3 regions of the Actinoplanes sp. CA-051413 genome follow, and region 3 is predicted to be linked to each of the others. Evidence: riboswitches for the same ligand, from Rfam matches in the RefSeq annotation. Region 3 holds a riboswitch; each other region holds the start of a gene.

Region 1 (5,341 bases), 4.3 Mb from region 3:
CCGTCGATCTCGGTGCGGAACTGCGGGAACTCGTTCAGCTCGGCCTCGTGCCGCCGCCAGTCGTAGCCGTGGCGCCAGTGCTCGGCGAGTTCGCGTACGCGGGCCAGCGGGATGCCGTAGTCCCAGCCCGCGCCGGGCAGCTCGTCGGGCCAGCGGGTGCGGTCGAGGCGGTCGGCCAGGTCGTCGAGGTCGGCCTGCGGGACGTCGATCCGGTACGGCGCGATATCGTTCATACGACTAACGTTAGTCGTACTAACGTTAGTCAGGCAAATGTTAGAGTCGGCACATGGAGCACCTCCCCAGCTGGCTGCTGACCCAGACCGCCGCCCACGCCGGCCGCCTGGTCACCGAACGATTCGCCGAGGTCGGCGCGCGCGGCTACCACTACCGGCTGCTGGAGACCCTGCTCGACGGGCCGGCCAGCCAGGCCGAGCTGGGCCGGCGCACCGCAATCCACCTCAGCGACATGGTGGCGGTGCTCAACGAGCTGACCGCGGACGGCTACGTCGAGCGCAGCCCGGACCCGGCCGACAAGCGCCGCAACGTCGTGACGATCACCGGCCGCGGCCGTGAACGCGCCCGGGAGCTGGCAGCTCGGGCCGAGGCCATCCAGGACGAGCTGCTCGCGCCGCTGACCTCCGCCGAGCGGGCCGAGCTGGTGCGGCTGCTGAGCCTGCTCAGGAAAGGCGCGGCGCCAGCTTGAGCGCCACCTGCAGCGCCTGGCCGGGCTCCGGGTAACCCCCGTCGGCATCCCACACCTCGGAGAGCACCGCCTGCACAAAACCCCAGGCGACCACCCGGTCGACGGGCATGCCGAGGCCGTCGGCGAAGTGCTCCACCCGGGCCGGCAGCAGCTCCAGCACCGGCTCGTCGCCGTCGAACGGGTTGTAGAGCACCGCCCCGACCTCGTATCCGGGATCGCCGAGCACGCCGTGCGGGTCGATCGCCAGCCACGGCTCCCGGACCGCGGCCAGCACGTTCTCGTGGTGCAGATCCCCGTGCAGGACCACCCGCTGCGAGGCCGAGGCGCACAGGTCGGCCAGCAGCGCCCGGGCCTGCTCGACCAGGCGCCGCGGCAACGGGTCGTCGCCGGGATACCGCGCCAGATGCGCGTCGAACGCCGCGACGCGCGAGGACAACTCCTCCAGCACCAGCCCTTCCGGCGCCGGCCGGTGCAGGCGCCGCATCATGTCGACGAGGACGGCCGTGGCCTGCTCGTCGTGCTCGCGGACCAGCGCCCGCAACGTCCCGCCGGGCTCGGCCCGCTCCAGCAGCAGCGCACCCCGGTCGTCGTCGCGGGCCAGCACCTCGACCGTGCCCCGGCCACCGAAGAAGCCGAGCGTGTCGGCCTCCATCGCGACATGACCGGCCACGGCCAGGCCGAGCTTGAGCACGGCCGGCGACCCGTCGGCCCGCCGCGCCGGCGCGACATAGTTGAAACTCAACGGGTACGGCGCACCGACCGTCAGTCCCCACTCCCGGGCAACGTCCTCGACCAGAGCGGGCAGCTGGGCGAGCCAGCGCCGGCCGTCGTCGCCCCAATTGCCGGTGACGTTGCGGACGAAGGCAGCGGGAAACATGCCCTCCAGTCTCGCAGCACCCTGATCGGACACTTTGGAGCCCACCGCTCTGGTGAGCGGGTTCATCCGCCGGCGCCACATCACCGCGGACGTGGACGACCGGGGCTGAGACTGCCTGCGGGCCGGCGGGAAGTTCCAGCTGGAAGGCAACGCGGGCGGTGACATCCTGGCCTGCGAACCGCCGCGGCTGCTGCGGCTGACCTTCGGCGGGCCACTGAGCCGGGTGGAGCTGCGCCTTTCCCCGGACGGCGCGGAGCGGACCCGGCTCGAGCTGGAGCACACCGTCCCATCGAGATGGCCCGCAGCGGCGCGGGAGCCCTCTCCCTCGGTCCGGGATGGGACGGCGCGTTCCTGGCCCTGGCGCTGTTCCTGCAGGGTGTGGTCGCCGAGGACCCGGCACACCTGGGTGAGCGTCGTCGAGGCGTCCGGCACCGCGGGACCGGAGGACATCGCCGCAGCCAAGGAGGTGTCGCTGGCCCAGTTCGCTCCGGAGCAGGCCTGAAAGGAGAAAGCCGCCACGGAGGTGGCGGCTTTTCCGTCGTGCGTGGTGCGGGCCTCAGCCGGTCGGGCGGCGGATGCCGGTGATGGCCCCGCTGCGATCGATCGACGCCATGCGGACGTGGTCACCCGTGTGCGGTGCGTGCACCATCGTGTTGCCGCCGACATAGATGCCGACATGATGGACCGGACTGCCGTAGAAGATCAGGTCGCCCGGCTGCAGCTGACTGCGGCTGACCGCCCGACCCGCTCCGATCTGGTCACCGGTGAAGTGCTCCAGGTGCACCCCGACCACCGCCCAGGCCACCTTGGTCAGGCCGGAGCAGTCGTAGCCGCCCGGCCCTTCCGCACCGAAGACGTAGGGCTTGCCGATGAGGTCGCACGCCTTCTGCGCCGCCCGGCCACCCTTGTCGTCGGTGTAGTCGACCGGGCACGGGCCGGTCTTGAACGCACCGTCGGAGACGCCGCTCGCCCCGTACGCCCTGATCCGCAGTTTCTGCAGCTCGTCGACCTTCTTCTGGATGTCCTTCTTCTGCTGGGCCAGCGCCTTGTCGCGCGCCGCCACGGCTTTGGTCAGGGTGTCCAGGTCGCGCTTGTCGCCCGCGAGCTGGTCGCGCAGCTTCGCGGCGCCCGAGACCGACTCACGCTGGTGCCGGCTGATCTGGTCGAGGAACGTGAGCTTCTCGGTCAGAGAGGTCGGCGAACCACTGACGACCATGGCCTTCATGGCGCTGGGCGAGCCCTGCATGTAGGCCTTTCCCGCCATGTTGCCCACCTGCGACATGGCCAGGTCGACCTCCAGCTCCAGCGGTGCGAGCCGTTTGTCGATCTTCCGGAGCTGGGCCTGGTTCTTGAGCAGCTGATTGTGCACGTTGTTGTACTGCTCGATGACCGGTTCCAGCTTGTTCCACTGCTCGTCGATCTGCTTTTCGATGCTCGACGGGGACGGTGTCGCATTCGCCACCCCGGGAGTGAGAAGAATCCCGACCGCGACGACGGCGCAGGCGATGCTGCGCAGAATTGCGGCGCTGCGCGCCTCAATCCGTTTCACGTAGGTGCAGTGTCCTTTCTTCCCTCGGCCGCCGACCGGGTTAGCTGACGGGTGCGGGCGGGAAGCGCGCCCGGCCACCGTGCTGCTGGTGGCTTGACCCCAGAATTCGTGGGTCCCCGGTTCGTCTCGCGACGATTAGGCGGTGGCTCGTCAGTTCGCCCGGGTTGGGACGAGGGGGGACTGCCGAGCCGGGCACTACCGTACTCCCGATCAACGGCGATTTGAACCCGGCGGTATCAGGACACACTGCGCCGAACATCGGTTGACGCAGCGTAAGAAATGGCCGTCAAAGCGGCCAGGCCGAAAGCGCCCGGTCCAGCCATGGCAATACCAGAATCACTGTGGGTAATACCAGCAGGCCGACCGCGCCGGTGGCCGCGGCCAGGGTCAAGGTCACGGTGACCGGGCGCGGATCACTCACATTCAGCCGGTCGAGCCGGCGCCGGCGTTCCGCCGCCGCGCTGCCGAGCTCCGCCGGCGCGTCCGGGCTGACCGCGTCGCTGAGCAGCGCCAGAGCTGTGCGCAGCGGCGCCGCGCCGCAGCGCCGCCGGGCGGCGTCGTCGGCGACCATCTCGAGCAGCAGGTGTACGGCGTCGAGCGGCGCCCGGCTGCGCAGTGGCCGCGGCACCGCCCGGTAGAACGCGGTGAACGACTCCATGACCACGTCGTGCCGGTGCCGCAGGTGGGTCTGCTCGTGCGCGATCACCGCGGCCACCTGCTCGGCGTCGAGGACCCGCAGCGCACCGTCGCTGAGCACCACCCGAGGCGAGCGGCCCGGCAGGCAGTACGCGAAAGGCAGCGGCCCGTCCAGCACCCGCAGCCCGGCAGGCACCTCGGCCGGCAGCTCACCGTGGCGCTCGGCACTGTCCAGCAGGTCGACCAGCATCCGGTGCCGGGACCGGCGCGCCCGGGACCGGATGCTCACCCGGACGAGCGACACGAGCAGCCGCACGATGATCACCGCGGCGACGGCCAGCGCGAAAATCAGCGCAGCCGCACCCACCGGCCGGTCCGAACCCAGCTCACTGACCAGTTCCTGCGGTCCGGCCAGCACCACGCCCAGCGCGCAGAGCACCCCAGTGAGGGTGATGCTCTGCCAGAGCGCGACGGCCGCCGCGGGAGCCCGGTCGGGCCAGCGCGCCCCGGCCAGGATGCCCGGCACGACCAGCGACAGGGTCAGCCCGAGAGCGCCGAGCAGCATGGCGGTCACTGCTGTTGTTCTGGGTTTTCCGCTGCGGGCAGGCTCAGCAGAGCGCCCGGGTCCTTCCGTGCCGCCTCGATGGCGGCGGTCAGTGCCGACGGGTCGATCCGGCCGACGAAGTGCGCCAGGGCCGCGTCGCGGACGCCGTCGGGAGCCGCACTGAGGGCGTCGAGCATCAGCGCGGCAGTCATCTCCTCGCGCGACTGCGCGGGGGCATAGCGGTACGCCCGGTCGGCGCGTTGCTGGGTGACGACACCCTTCTTGGCCAGCCGGTCCAGCACGGTCATCACGGTCGTGTACGCCAGCTCGCGGTCGCGGCTCAGCCGTTCGTGCACCTGGCGCACGGTCAGCGGCTCGCCGGCGTTCCACAACTGCGTCATGACCTCACGTTCGAGGTCTCCCAAAGCCATGTGACCCACTCTACTGCACAGCGTCGTACTACGGGGCGTAGTATCTACTACGGAACGTCGTAGAGGGGGCCATCCGTGGACGTGCTCGAGCTGACCCGGCTGCAGTTCGCGGTCGTGACGATCTACCACTACTTCTTCGTGCCGCTGTCGATCAGCCTGGCCGGCACCGCCGCGGGCCTGCAGCTCGCCTGGCTGCGCACCGGTCAGGAGCGCTATCTGCAGCTCACCAAACTGGTCGGCAAGCTGCTCATCGTCACCTTCGCGGTCGGCGTGGTCACCGGGCTGGTGCAGGAGTTCCAGTTCGGGATGGGCTGGAGCAACTTCGCCCGCTTCTACGGCGACGTGTTCGGCCCGACGCTGGCGATCGAGGGCATGCTCGCCTTCTTCCTGGAGGCGACGTTCCTCGCGCTCTGGTACTTCGGCTGGGACCGGCTGCCACGCAAGCTGCACGCCGCCACCATCGTCATCGTCGCGGCCGGCACCGTGATGTCCGCGTTCATCATCCTGGCCGCCAACTCGTTCATGCAGAACCCGGTCGCGTACTCGCTGGACCCGGTGACCGGGCGGGCGCACCTCGACGACTTCGGCGCGCTGCTGCTCA
Region 2 (5,341 bases), 1.0 Mb from region 3:
GCAGGTTGGACCGCAGGATCGCCTCGAAGTCCTCGATCGGCGTCTCGTGCACCGGGCCGCCGCCGGCATATCCGCCGGCCAGGTTCACCACCGCGCGCAGGGGCGCACCGGGCTCGGCGGTCGCGACGGCCACCGCGTCGGCGACAGCGTCGGGGTGGGTCAGCTCAGCCGTGACCGAGAACACACCCTTGGGCAGCCGTTCGGCGCCCGCCCGGACCGGGGCGACGACGCGCCAGCCCTGATCGCGCAGCACCTCGAGGACGGCCCCGCCGAGCCCGCCCGCTCCACCCGTAACCAGCACACTGCGCTCCATACCGAGAACCGTAACGGTGTGTTTCGCATCACTGCCGTCGGGACTCGGTGGAACGGCCGGGGCGGCCCGCCGAACGGCCGTCATTCCCCGGAGGGTCACCCGTACGGGCGAGTGAACTGGGGCTTGTCGTGCCGCATCGTGGCAGGTGGTCCCGTTCGCGGTCGGCGGCGGGAGCTTTCGCCGTGGCGTTTGGGTCAAGCCGGACGGCAACCTGTCGATGCTGGACGTGAACCCAATCGGCTACCAGCCCGTACTGGGTAGTGATGAGCATCGCAGCGGAATCCGTGATGCCCGTCGCTGTGACGAAGAGGGGCCGATGGTGTCATGAAGCGGGCACAGGGTATGCGTCTCATCACGCATCCACCGGCGGGTGCTGCTCCGAATACCTCTGCGAGAGCCCTCTTCAGTAAGTATGCACGCGGCTCTCAGCTGATGCTCAGACACTCGTGACACTTTCGACTCACCAGCCGGAATCAGCGCAGGGCGCCAACTGTTCAGGTATGTGTCAGCACCGCAATGCATGAACTGCGGACGTTACGGGGAGGGCTGATGGACGCAGGTATTGCCCGTAACAGGGTTAGTGAAGGCAATGAGGGGACCGTGGGCAACGTGGAGAAGAACACCGTGATGAGGACCGACCAGGTCGCCGAGGAGCGCGACCTCGTCGGAGTCTACCTGCACGAAATCTCCCGGACGCCGCTGCTGGATGCTGCCAGGGAGGTCGACCTCTCCAAGGCAATCGAGGCCGGCCTCTACGCCGAGCACCTGCTCGACACCGGCGAGGTCCGTCGCGGCGTGAGCCGGGAAGAGCTGGAGCGGCTGGTCACCGAGGGCAAGCGGGCGAAGGATCTCTTCATTCGCGCCAACCTGCGACTGGTCGTGTCGATCGCCCGCCGTTACGTGCGCTCGGGCATGCCGATGCTCGACCTCATCCAGGAGGGCAACACCGGCCTCGTGCGCGCCGTCGAGAAGTTCGACTACGAGCGTGGCTACAAGTTCTCGACCTACGCGACGTGGTGGGTCCGCCAGGCCATCAGCCGGGCCATCGCCCAGCAGGAGCGCACCGTGCGCCTGCCCGTGCACCTGGTCGAGGACGTCAACCGGATGCGCAACGTCACCCGCCAGCTCGTCCGCGAGCTCGGCGCCGACCCGGAGCCTGCGCAGGTCGCCGCGGCGCTGGGCGTGACGGTGGAGCGCGTCACCGAGCTGACCCGCTGGGCCCAGGACACCGTGTCCCTGGACACCCCGGTGGGCGACGACGGCGACACCAACCTCGGCGACCTGGTCGCCGACAGCGATGCGCCGTCGCCCGAGGAGATCGTCCTGACCGCGCTGGAGCGTCAGCGCATCGAGGGACTGCTGAACCACCTCGACGACCGGTCGGCGGGCATCATGCGCGCCCGGTACGGCCTGGAGGACGGTCGCGAGCACTCGCTGACTGAGGTGGCGTCGCGGTTTTCGCTCTCTCGGGAGCGCATCCGCCAGCTGGAGATCCAGGCGCTCGGCCGGCTGCGTGAGCTGGCCCGGGCCGAGGGCCTGCAGGCCGCGTAAGGCAACCGCCAAGTACGGCGAAAGGCCGGTGACCCCCGAGGGGACACCGGCCTTTTCTCGTGCCTGCTGACTCAGGTCACCCGGCTCAGGTGACCCGGCCGTAGCCGTTCGGGGTCATGATGTCGATCGTGCGCTTCTTGACGGGCTGGCCCGCGCGGGAGGCGTCGATGATCTGGCCACCGCCGACATAGATGCCGACGTGTCCGTTGCTGCGGTAGAAGACCAGGTCGCCCGGCTTGAGCTCGGACCGCGAGATCCTGGTGGTCGCGCTGTACTGCGCGGCGGCGTTGTGCGGCAGCGACTTGCCGGCGGCCCGCCAGGCGGCGGAGGTCAGGCCCGAGCAGTCGTAACCGTTCGGCCCGTCCGCGCCGTAGTCGTACATGACGCCGAGGGCGTTGTAGGCGAAGGTGACAGCCTTACCGGCGGAGCCCGCGATGGACGGGATGTTGCCGGTGTACTTGCTGGACTTCTCGGTGGGAGAGCCGTAGGCGGCGGTGCGCATCGCGTACAGCTTCTTGAGGTCGCCCTCGATCTTCTTCTTGCGCGCGTTGAGGGCCTTGGCCTCGGCTTCCTGCTTCTTCTGGGTCGCCTTGAGGGCGGCCTGGCGCTCGGCGAAGTTCTCCGTCGTCGCGCGGTACTCCGCGATGTCGCGGCCGCGGCTGCGGGAGATCTGCTCGAGGATGCTCATCCTGTCCATGAGGTTGTCCGCGCCCTCGAGCACGACGTTCATGGTGCCGATGTTGCCGGTCTTGTACGCCGACGCCGCGATCGCGTCCATCTGCGTGCCGGCGGCCTCCAGCGCGGCCTTGGCCGGGGCCAGCGACGCGGCCAGCTTCTTTTCCTGGTCCTTGGTCTGCTTGAGGCTGATGTTCATCTTGTTGTACGACTCGACGACGTCCTCGAGCTGATCGGACGCCTTGTCGATCTTCTTCGTCAGCTCACTCGTCGACGGTTCCGCGTGTGCGGCGGTCGCGGTGGTGCCGGTGATCGCGATCGCCAGGGCGGCAACCACCAGCGCACGGAGCCTCGTGCGGGCGTGTGGCAACGGTTTGTGCCTTTCTTCCGCTCGGGCCGCCTACCGGGTTAGCTGACGGGTTCGGGGCGGGAAGAAGGCCCCTACCGCTCGCGCGGATTCACCCCGGTGCTGCTTCGGTTGGTTCCCCGGTTCGTCGTGGCGGAGGCGGTGACCGTGGGGGATCTGGTCGTCCGTTTCCGCCGGCGAGGATTCGGCGGCGTTGGCCGGCGCCACCGAGGGTGTGGCTGCGGACCGGACCAACCGCATTAACTTATCGGCGCGCGGCATTAACACAAGAGCCCGAAGAGTGACTTGCGCCAATGATCACAAATAAGAGAATGATCCCGATAACGGCGGGCAACAAATCCGTTCCGCAGCGTTACTTTCCTACTCTGCCATGGCCGGCGGGGAAGTGCGGGCGGCCGGGACCCACTTGTGCGAGACGACCCGTTCGGCCCAGAAGGAGAAGAACGGGATCGTGCCGGCCAGCATCACCAGCAGCATCCGGCCCAGCGGCCAGTGCGCCCGGCGGCTCAGGTCGAAGGCGGCGACCAGATAGACCATGTACAGGAAGCCGTGGATCGGGCCGATCGCGGCCACCACGGTGTCGTTGTCACCCAGGTACTTCAGCGGCATGCCGACCAGCACGAGCGCGATCAGGACCACGCCGACGATCCAGGCGATGATCCGGTAGCGGGTGAGGGCTCCCTGCATAGTGCACGTCCTTGAACTCGCTGGAACTCGACGGTCTGGACTCAGCCGGCGCTGGCGCGACGGCCGGGATAGTCGCTCGGCCGGGCTCCGGGGTGGGCGGCCAGCCAGCTGAGGTAGTCGTTGTAGGCGGCCAGCTCGGGATCGTCGTCGTCGGCCGGCGCCACCTGCGCCACCGGCACGCGGACCGGGCGGCGCACGGTCACCGGGGCATCCTGGCGCGGCACGGGCGGCTGCTCCTCCGGTTGTGGCTCCGCCTCCGCCGGTCCGTCCTGCTCGGCGGCGCGGGCCGCGCGGCGCTCCTGCTGGACCTCGCGGAACCAGATGAACACCACGAAGAGGGCGAACACCGGCCATTCGAAGGTGTAGCCCCAGCTGAGCGAATTGCCGCCGGTGGCCCGGCTGAACTGCCACCAGCCCAGGGCCAGGAAGCCGGCCACGAGCACGAGCGCCAGGATGTGGCGCGCGATCCACGCGGGGGTCCACAGCCCTTTCATGTCCCTCAGCGTACCGGCGGGTTTGGCGGCAGGGCGCACGGGCAACCGTTGCAGCAAGTACTTCAGCGACCGAGGAAGGGAGCGCCGTCATGACCGACGCCCGGCTCGACTCCGCCGGCGACGAGACCGTCGTCTCCGAGAACGGCATCGACCCCGCGGGGCTGGCCGACGACGATCTGTTCCGTGAGCTGGCCAGCCTGCACCGCACCCGGCTGCAGACGCTGCGGCACGGGCCCGACGCCGCCCTGGCCAACCACCTGCGGCGGACCGAGGAGCTGGAGAACGCGTACCTGTCCCGGTACCCCGGCCGTGAGGTCGATCCGGGCCGGCTCACCCAGGACTTCTGAGAGGACCCCGGACTTCATGATCTCCTCGGTACGCGGCCGGCTGAACCGGCTGCGGCGGGACTATGCACCTCACGAGCACCGGCCGCTGGACGGCTATGTCGCGACGATGGGGGCGTTCGGACTGCTCGCCGGCAGTCTGGCCGCCGCCGCCAAGCTGACCGCGAAGCCGGTACCGGACCGGCCGGCCACCGCCGACATCGTGTTGATCTCCATCGCGACGCACAAGCTGAGCCGGCTGATCGCCAAGGACGCGATCACCAGCCCGCTGCGCGCGCCGTTCACCCGCTATGCGGAGCCGGGCGGCAGCGGCGAGATCAACGAAGAGGTACGCGACCAGGGCAGCTCCCTGCGCCACTCCGTCGGTGAGCTGCTCAGCTGCCCGTTCTGCCTGGCGGTGTGGGTGGCCACCGGGCTGACCAGCGGCCTGGTCTTCGCGCCCCGGCTGACCCGGCTGGCGGCCACGGTCTTCACCGCCACGGCGGCGTCCGACTTCCTGCAGATGGCGTACTCCCTGGCCAAGGAGGCCGCGGAGGGTGACCACCAGAGCGACGAGAACGACCGGCCGGCGCTGGCCCAGGCGGCCTGACCCTGGAACGAGTAAGCCCCCGGCCGCTCGGCCGGGGGCTGTTCGCTGTGCTGGGTGATGCGGTCAGGGCGGGCCCTCACGCTCCAGGCCGGACCAGCCGCGCGAGCTCTCTTCCTCGCCCTTCTCGCCCTCGATGACCTCTCGGTCCACCGCGGTGTCGGAGTGTTCGCCGGCGAAGTCGCTGTCGCCGTCCGGTACGGCTTCCTCGTCGCCGAAGGCCGGCAGGCGTTCGTTCTGCTGGGTCATCTCGCTCCTTGGTCGGGCATCGAGGTCGTCGGGGCTTCGACGGGGATCAGGTGTCCAGCGCCCGCAGCGCCTCGG
Region 3 (5,341 bases):
ACCAAGGACATCATCGACTTCTCCGGCATCAACGAGCGCGGTGACTTCAGCTCGCTGCCGATGCGGACGTACTCGTCCGGCATGGGAGCCCGGCTGCGGTTCGCCATCGCGGCCGCCAAGCAGCACGACGTGCTGCTCATCGACGAGGCGCTGGCCACCGGCGACGCGAAGTTCCGCCGGCGCAGTGAGCAGCGGGTCCGGGATCTGCGCGCGCAGGCCGGCACCGTCTTCCTGGTGAGCCACAGCGAGCAGTCGATCCGCGACACCTGCGAGCGGGCCATCTGGCTGGAGTCGGGCCTGATCCGCGCCGACGGCCCGACCGACGACGTGCTGAAGGAGTACGAGGCCTACGTCAAGCGGTAGGCCCCGCACTCCCCCGGGTCAGCGCATCGACATGTGCACGTGGTTGGTGTGGTCGCTCGACGGGTCGCCGCCGGCACCGGAGTACGACTTCCAGCCGCTGCTAGGCAGCCAGATCCGCCGGTACCAGATGACGTACAGGATGCCGAGCCGGCTCGCGTTGTGGATGAAGTAGTCCGCCAGCCGGTTGCCGTAGTCCTTGCTGGCCCCGGTCGCGTCGCCGCCGAAGCCGCCCTTGTCTGCGGCCCAGTCGCAGGCCCGCCCCTTCGGATGTTCGCCGCTGTTCTGGTGGCGGAAGCAGGCGATGAAGTGGTTGAAGCCGTCCTTCTTCGCCTCCTGCATCGCGTGCAGTGTGCGCGGCGTGATGCAGCCGGTCGTAGTCGGGTCGTTGACGCTGCACGACTCGCTCGGCAGTGAGCCGTCCGAGTTGCGCGGCGCGGGCGCGGCCAGCGAGCTGCTGCCGCCGCCGCTGGAGGAACCGCCGCCGGACGACGACGAGTCGCTCGACCCGCTGGCGGCGTTGGCGGCCTTGAGGGCGCTCTCCGCCTGGTTCTTGCGCTTGGCCATGACGGTGAGCTGGCGCTGCTGCTCGCGGACAGCGGTGTCGATCGCCGTCTTGGCCTGCGCCTGCTGGTCCCGGCTGTCCTTCAGGTCGCGCACCGCGCGGTCCTGCTTGACGGCGATGGTCTCCAGGGTCTGCGCCCGGTCCAGCATGCTGCCGGTGGAGTCGGCGGTGATCATCGCCGTCATCGGCCCGAGCCGCCCGGTGCGGTAAGCCCGCTGGACGATCTCGTCCAGCGCCGCCTGCTTGGGGCCGAGCTGGGTGTCGAGCTCCTTGAGCTTGGCGGTCAGCTCCCGCTGGCGCTTCTTGGAGCGGTCCAGCGCCTCCTGGGCCTCGACGAAGCCCTTGGACGCCGCCTCGAGCTGCTTGATGAGGGACTTCGAACCGCCCTCGCCGTCGTCGCCCGAGTCGCCCGGCGCGGCGAAGGGGCGGGGTGCGGCGGAGGCGGAGGTCGGGGCGGCGAGCGCCAGCCCCGAGGTGGCGACGAGGACCGCGAGCACGGTCGCTAATCGCCGGCGGACAGGGGTGAGCCTCACGAACATTCCTTCCGTCGGCCGCCGACCGAGTTAGCTGACGGGTTCGGGACGGAAGCGATCCCTACCGATCGCGCGGGGGTGCGCGGATCGGATTCACCCCATTACTCAAGTGGTTCCCCGGCTCGCCGTGCGGCGATTAGGCGGCGGTCTGCGCTGAGACCGTGACGAACACTACCCAGCAATGCTAGGAATCGACAGTCGTCACACCGTACGCAATCGATCGTGCACTGATGGTGAGCAATCGACGGAAAGAATGCAACGACTCACATTGATACGTCGTTACGGGCTATGACCTGCGTCATTCCATCGAGCGGTGACGGAAAGTCGTTGCCTGGTAACCGTTTTACCGTTCGCGGCAGCACTGCCACTTCGGCCGTTGTCAGGTAAGCTGGCCGCCGGTCACTGCCAGAAGGCGCTGCCCCCAAGGCGCCGGCAGCCCACCATCTAATCGTCGCAAGATGAGCCGGGGAACCACAGAACTACCGGGGTGAATCCACGAGTCAGTGGTAGGGATCGCTTCCGTCCCGAACCCGTCAGCTAACCCGGCCGGTGGTCACGCGGAAGGATTCTGAATGACGGCAAGACCCCGCCGGTGGCTGATCCTCGCCCTGGCACCGCTCGCCGCGGTCACGATGATGCTCGCGCCCGCATCCCCGGCGAACGCCGATCCGGACGACACCAAGTCGGCCACCGCCGACGACGGCGACGACAACCCGCTGCTGAACGACGTGCTGGACTCCACGGGCCGGCGCTATCTGACAGCCCGGGCGGCAGTCGCCAAGTCGACCAAGACCCAGCTCGGCCTCGCCCTCAAGGTCAAGAACGCCGAGGCGAAGCGCGACCTGCTGCTGCCCGAGGTGGGCGCGGTCGCCGCTCAGCAGTACCGCACCGGCGGCATCTCGACGATGGGCTTCCTGCTCAACACCTCCAGCCCGGACGGCTTCCTCAAGAAGGCGGTCTCCCTGGAGGAGATCAACGCCCTCAACGACGGCAAGCTGCGCGAGCTGGACCAGGCCATCGACGAGGTGACCGCCAACAAGACGCGCCTGGACCAGGAGGTCAAGGCGCAGAAGCAGAACCTCGCGCTGATGGAGAAGCAGAAGGAGTCGGCCGAGAAGGCGCTGGCCCAGGTGGGTGGCACCACGGTGACGGGTGGCTTCGTGCTCGCCAAGTCGCCGAAGGCCGCCCCGGCGCCCCGCAACTCCGACGGTGAGTTCAGCCCGGAGAGCTGCAACGTCGACGACCCGACGACCGGTGGCTGCATCACCGCACGCACCTTCCACATGTACAAGGAAGTGAAGAAGGCGAAGTTCAACCGGTTCGTCGGTTGTCATCGCAACGGCGGCCCGTTCGAGCATCCCAAGGGCCGTGCCTGCGACTGGTCCCTGCAGAAGAGCGGCTTCGCCCGCTGGCACAACCAGGACACCCGCGAGTACGGCAACAACCTGATGGCCTTCCTGGTGCGTAACGCCGACCGGCTCGGCATCCTCTACGTCATCTGGAACAAACAGATCTGGTTCCCGGCCACGGGCTGGAAGTCGTACCACGGTCCCAGTGATCACACGGACCACGTACACGTCTCGATGCTTTAGCGCGGCGAGCGCAGAGAAGCCCCCGTCCTCCGCGAGGAGGACGGGGGCTTCTTCGTTGTTGAATCAGACTCCGGTGTTCCGGCGCACCGGGGCGCGACCGGCCGGCTGGCTGGGCGCGGGGCCCGTCGGCGGCGCCGGCGGGATCGGCAGCACGACCGGCTTCACCTGGGTGATGGTGACCTCCTTGCCGTGGTGCAGCAGGTCCAGACGCGCCGACCCACCGCCGTTGCGCAGCGAGTAGGTGACCTCGTCGGCCGTGACCTCCACCCGCAGCCGCAGGCCGCGCCAGAGCAGCGAGAACTCCAGCGCGTTGATCCGGCTCGGCAGCCGGGGCGCGAAGGAGAGCTGCCCGTTGGAGTCACGCATGCCGCCCAGGCCCGCCACCAGGGCGATCCAGGAACCGGCCAGGGACGCCACGTGCACGCCGTCCCGCGCGTTCTGGTGCAGGTCGTGCAGGTCCATCAGGGCGGCCTCGCCCAGGTAGTCGTGGGCCAGCTCCACGAAGCCCACCTCGGCGGCCATGACGGCCTGGATGCAGGCCGACAGCGACGAGTCCCGCACGGTACGGGCGTCGTAGTACGCGAAGTTGCGGGCCTTCTCCTCGGGGGTGAAGGCATCACCCCGCAGGTACATGGCCATGACCAGGTCGGCCTGCTTGACCACCTGCTTGCGGTACAGGTCGAAGTACGGGTAGTTCAGCAGCAGCGGGTACGCCTCCGGCGGGGTGTTCTCGAAGTCCCACTCCGCCAGCCGGGTGAAGCCCTCCGACTGCTGGTGCACGCCGAGCTCCCGGTCGTACGGGATGTGCACCGAAGCCGCCGCGTCCCGCCACGACGCCGACTCCTCGTCGTCCACGCCCAGCTTGCGGGCGAGCTCCGGGTGCCGCTTGGCCGCGTCCGCCGCGGCGAACATGTTCTGCTGCGCCATCAGGTTGGTGTAGACGTTGTCGTCGACCACGGCCGTGTACTCGTCCGGGCCGGTGACGCCGTCGATGTGGAAGCGGCCGTGCCGGTCGTGGTGCCCGAGCGAGCGCCACAGCCGGGCGGTCTCGACGAGCAGCTCCAGGCCGTAGTCGCGCTCGAAGTCGAAGTCGCCGGTCGCGGAGACGTAGCGCCGCACGGCGTCGGCAATGTCGGCTCCGATGTGGAACCCGGCAGTGCCGGCCGGCCAGTACGCCGAGCACTCCTGCCCGCGGATCGTGCGCCACGGGAAGGCCGCGCCCTGCAGGCCGAGGGTCTGCGCGCGCTCCCGGGCAAGATCCAGAGTGGAGTGCCGCCAGCGCAGCACGTCCGCCGCCGCGGCCGGCTGCGTGTAGGTCAGGGCCGGCAGCACGAAGGTCTCGGCGTCCCAGAACGTGTGACCGTCGTAACCGGGGCCGGTGAGGCCCTTGGAGCCGACCGGTCGCTGCTCGGCCCGGGCACCGGCCTGCAGCGTGTGGAAGAGGCCGAAGCGGACGGCCTGCTGCACCTCCGGGTCACCTTCGACCTTGACGTCGGAGTGGTCCCAGAACGCGTCCAGGTATTCCCGCTGCGCCTCGACCAGGCCCTCCCAGCCGTCCAGCCGGGCGCTGGCGAGCGCCGCACCGACCTGGTCGCGCACGGCGGGCAGCGAGCGGTTGCTCGACCAGCCGTACGCGGCGATCTTGACGACCCGCAGCTTCTGTCCCGGCTCGAGCTTGCAGGCGACCGTGGTGCGCAGCCAGTCCGGGTGGCCCTCGGTGGTCACCGCGTGCTTGCCCGGCGTCTCCACCAGGTGCTCCATCGCCGCGGCCATCCGCAGATCACTGGCCTTGGTGCGGTGCACGAGCAGGCCGCCGGTGCGCTGCTCCAGCATCTCCTCGGCCTGCAGCGGGTGGTCCAGCACCGCCGCCACCCGGGGGTCCTTGCTGGTCGCCGGGAGCTGCTCGTTGGCCACCAGCTCCGACTGCAGGATCAGCCGGGCGGAGGCGTCGAGCGGCTCCACCTCGTACAGGAAGGCGACGATGGCGCGGTGGGTGAACGACACCATGCGTACGGTGCGCACCCGGATCGCCTGACCGGAGGGCGAGACCCACTCCACGATCCGCTCGAGCGTGCCCGCGCGCAGGTCCAGCGAGCGCTCGTGGGAGCGCAGCTCGCCGTAGCGCACGTCGAACGGCTCGTCGTCGACGAGCAGCCGCATGAGCTTGGCGTTGGTGACGTTGACCATCGTCTGGCCCGACTCGGGGAACCCGTAGCCCGCCTCGGCGTACGGCAGCGGCCGCAGCTCGTAGAACGAGTTGAGGTAGGTGCCGGGCAGGCCGTGCGGCTCGC

Evidence for each region. A riboswitch is a leader RNA that binds a small molecule or an ion and turns the genes downstream of it on or off. The one in region 3 is predicted to bind cyclic di-AMP.
Region 1: it holds a riboswitch for cyclic di-AMP, as region 3 does, so the genes downstream of both, ACQP2Y_RS28925 (NlpC/P60 family protein) here and ACQP2Y_RS02320 (coiled-coil domain-containing protein) in region 3, are expected to answer to the same signal.
Region 2: it holds a riboswitch for cyclic di-AMP, as region 3 does, so the genes downstream of both, ACQP2Y_RS07135 (NlpC/P60 family protein) here and ACQP2Y_RS02320 (coiled-coil domain-containing protein) in region 3, are expected to answer to the same signal.

Annotation. Positions count from the first base shown of each region.
Region 1 is NZ_CP192100.1:6,123,368-6,128,708, forward strand. It holds gene ACQP2Y_RS28910 (epoxide hydrolase family protein) at 1-224, opposite strand, end outside; gene ACQP2Y_RS28915 (MarR family winged helix-turn-helix transcriptional regulator) at 287-703, shown strand; gene ACQP2Y_RS28920 (aminoglycoside phosphotransferase family protein) at 678-1,580, opposite strand; gene ACQP2Y_RS28925 (NlpC/P60 family protein) at 2,137-3,129, opposite strand; cyclic di-AMP (ydaO/yuaA leader) riboswitch at 3,144-3,281, opposite strand; gene ACQP2Y_RS28930 (M56 family metallopeptidase) at 3,416-4,330, opposite strand; gene ACQP2Y_RS28935 (BlaI/MecI/CopY family transcriptional regulator) at 4,336-4,740, opposite strand; gene ACQP2Y_RS28940 (cytochrome ubiquinol oxidase subunit I) at 4,816-5,341, shown strand, end outside.
Region 2 is NZ_CP192100.1:1,500,875-1,506,215, forward strand. It holds gene ACQP2Y_RS07125 (SDR family NAD(P)-dependent oxidoreductase) at 1-313, opposite strand, end outside; gene ACQP2Y_RS07130 (sigma-70 family RNA polymerase sigma factor) at 863-1,864, shown strand; gene ACQP2Y_RS07135 (NlpC/P60 family protein) at 1,950-2,876, opposite strand; cyclic di-AMP (ydaO/yuaA leader) riboswitch at 2,923-3,057, opposite strand; gene ACQP2Y_RS07140 (DUF3817 domain-containing protein) at 3,267-3,593, opposite strand; gene ACQP2Y_RS07145 (hypothetical protein) at 3,635-4,087, opposite strand; gene ACQP2Y_RS07150 (DUF6158 family protein) at 4,177-4,434, shown strand; gene ACQP2Y_RS07155 (DUF1360 domain-containing protein) at 4,451-5,020, shown strand; gene ACQP2Y_RS07160 (hypothetical protein) at 5,084-5,266, opposite strand; gene ACQP2Y_RS07165 (hypothetical protein) at 5,313-5,341, opposite strand, start outside.
Region 3 is NZ_CP192100.1:482,680-488,020, reverse strand. It holds gene ACQP2Y_RS02325 (ABC transporter ATP-binding protein) at 1-363, shown strand, start outside; gene ACQP2Y_RS02320 (coiled-coil domain-containing protein) at 382-1,464, opposite strand; cyclic di-AMP (ydaO/yuaA leader) riboswitch at 1,462-1,611, opposite strand; cyclic di-AMP (ydaO/yuaA leader) riboswitch at 1,890-2,025, shown strand; gene ACQP2Y_RS02315 (coiled-coil domain-containing protein) at 2,031-3,050, shown strand; gene ACQP2Y_RS02310 (glycoside hydrolase family 65 protein) at 3,114-5,341, opposite strand, start outside.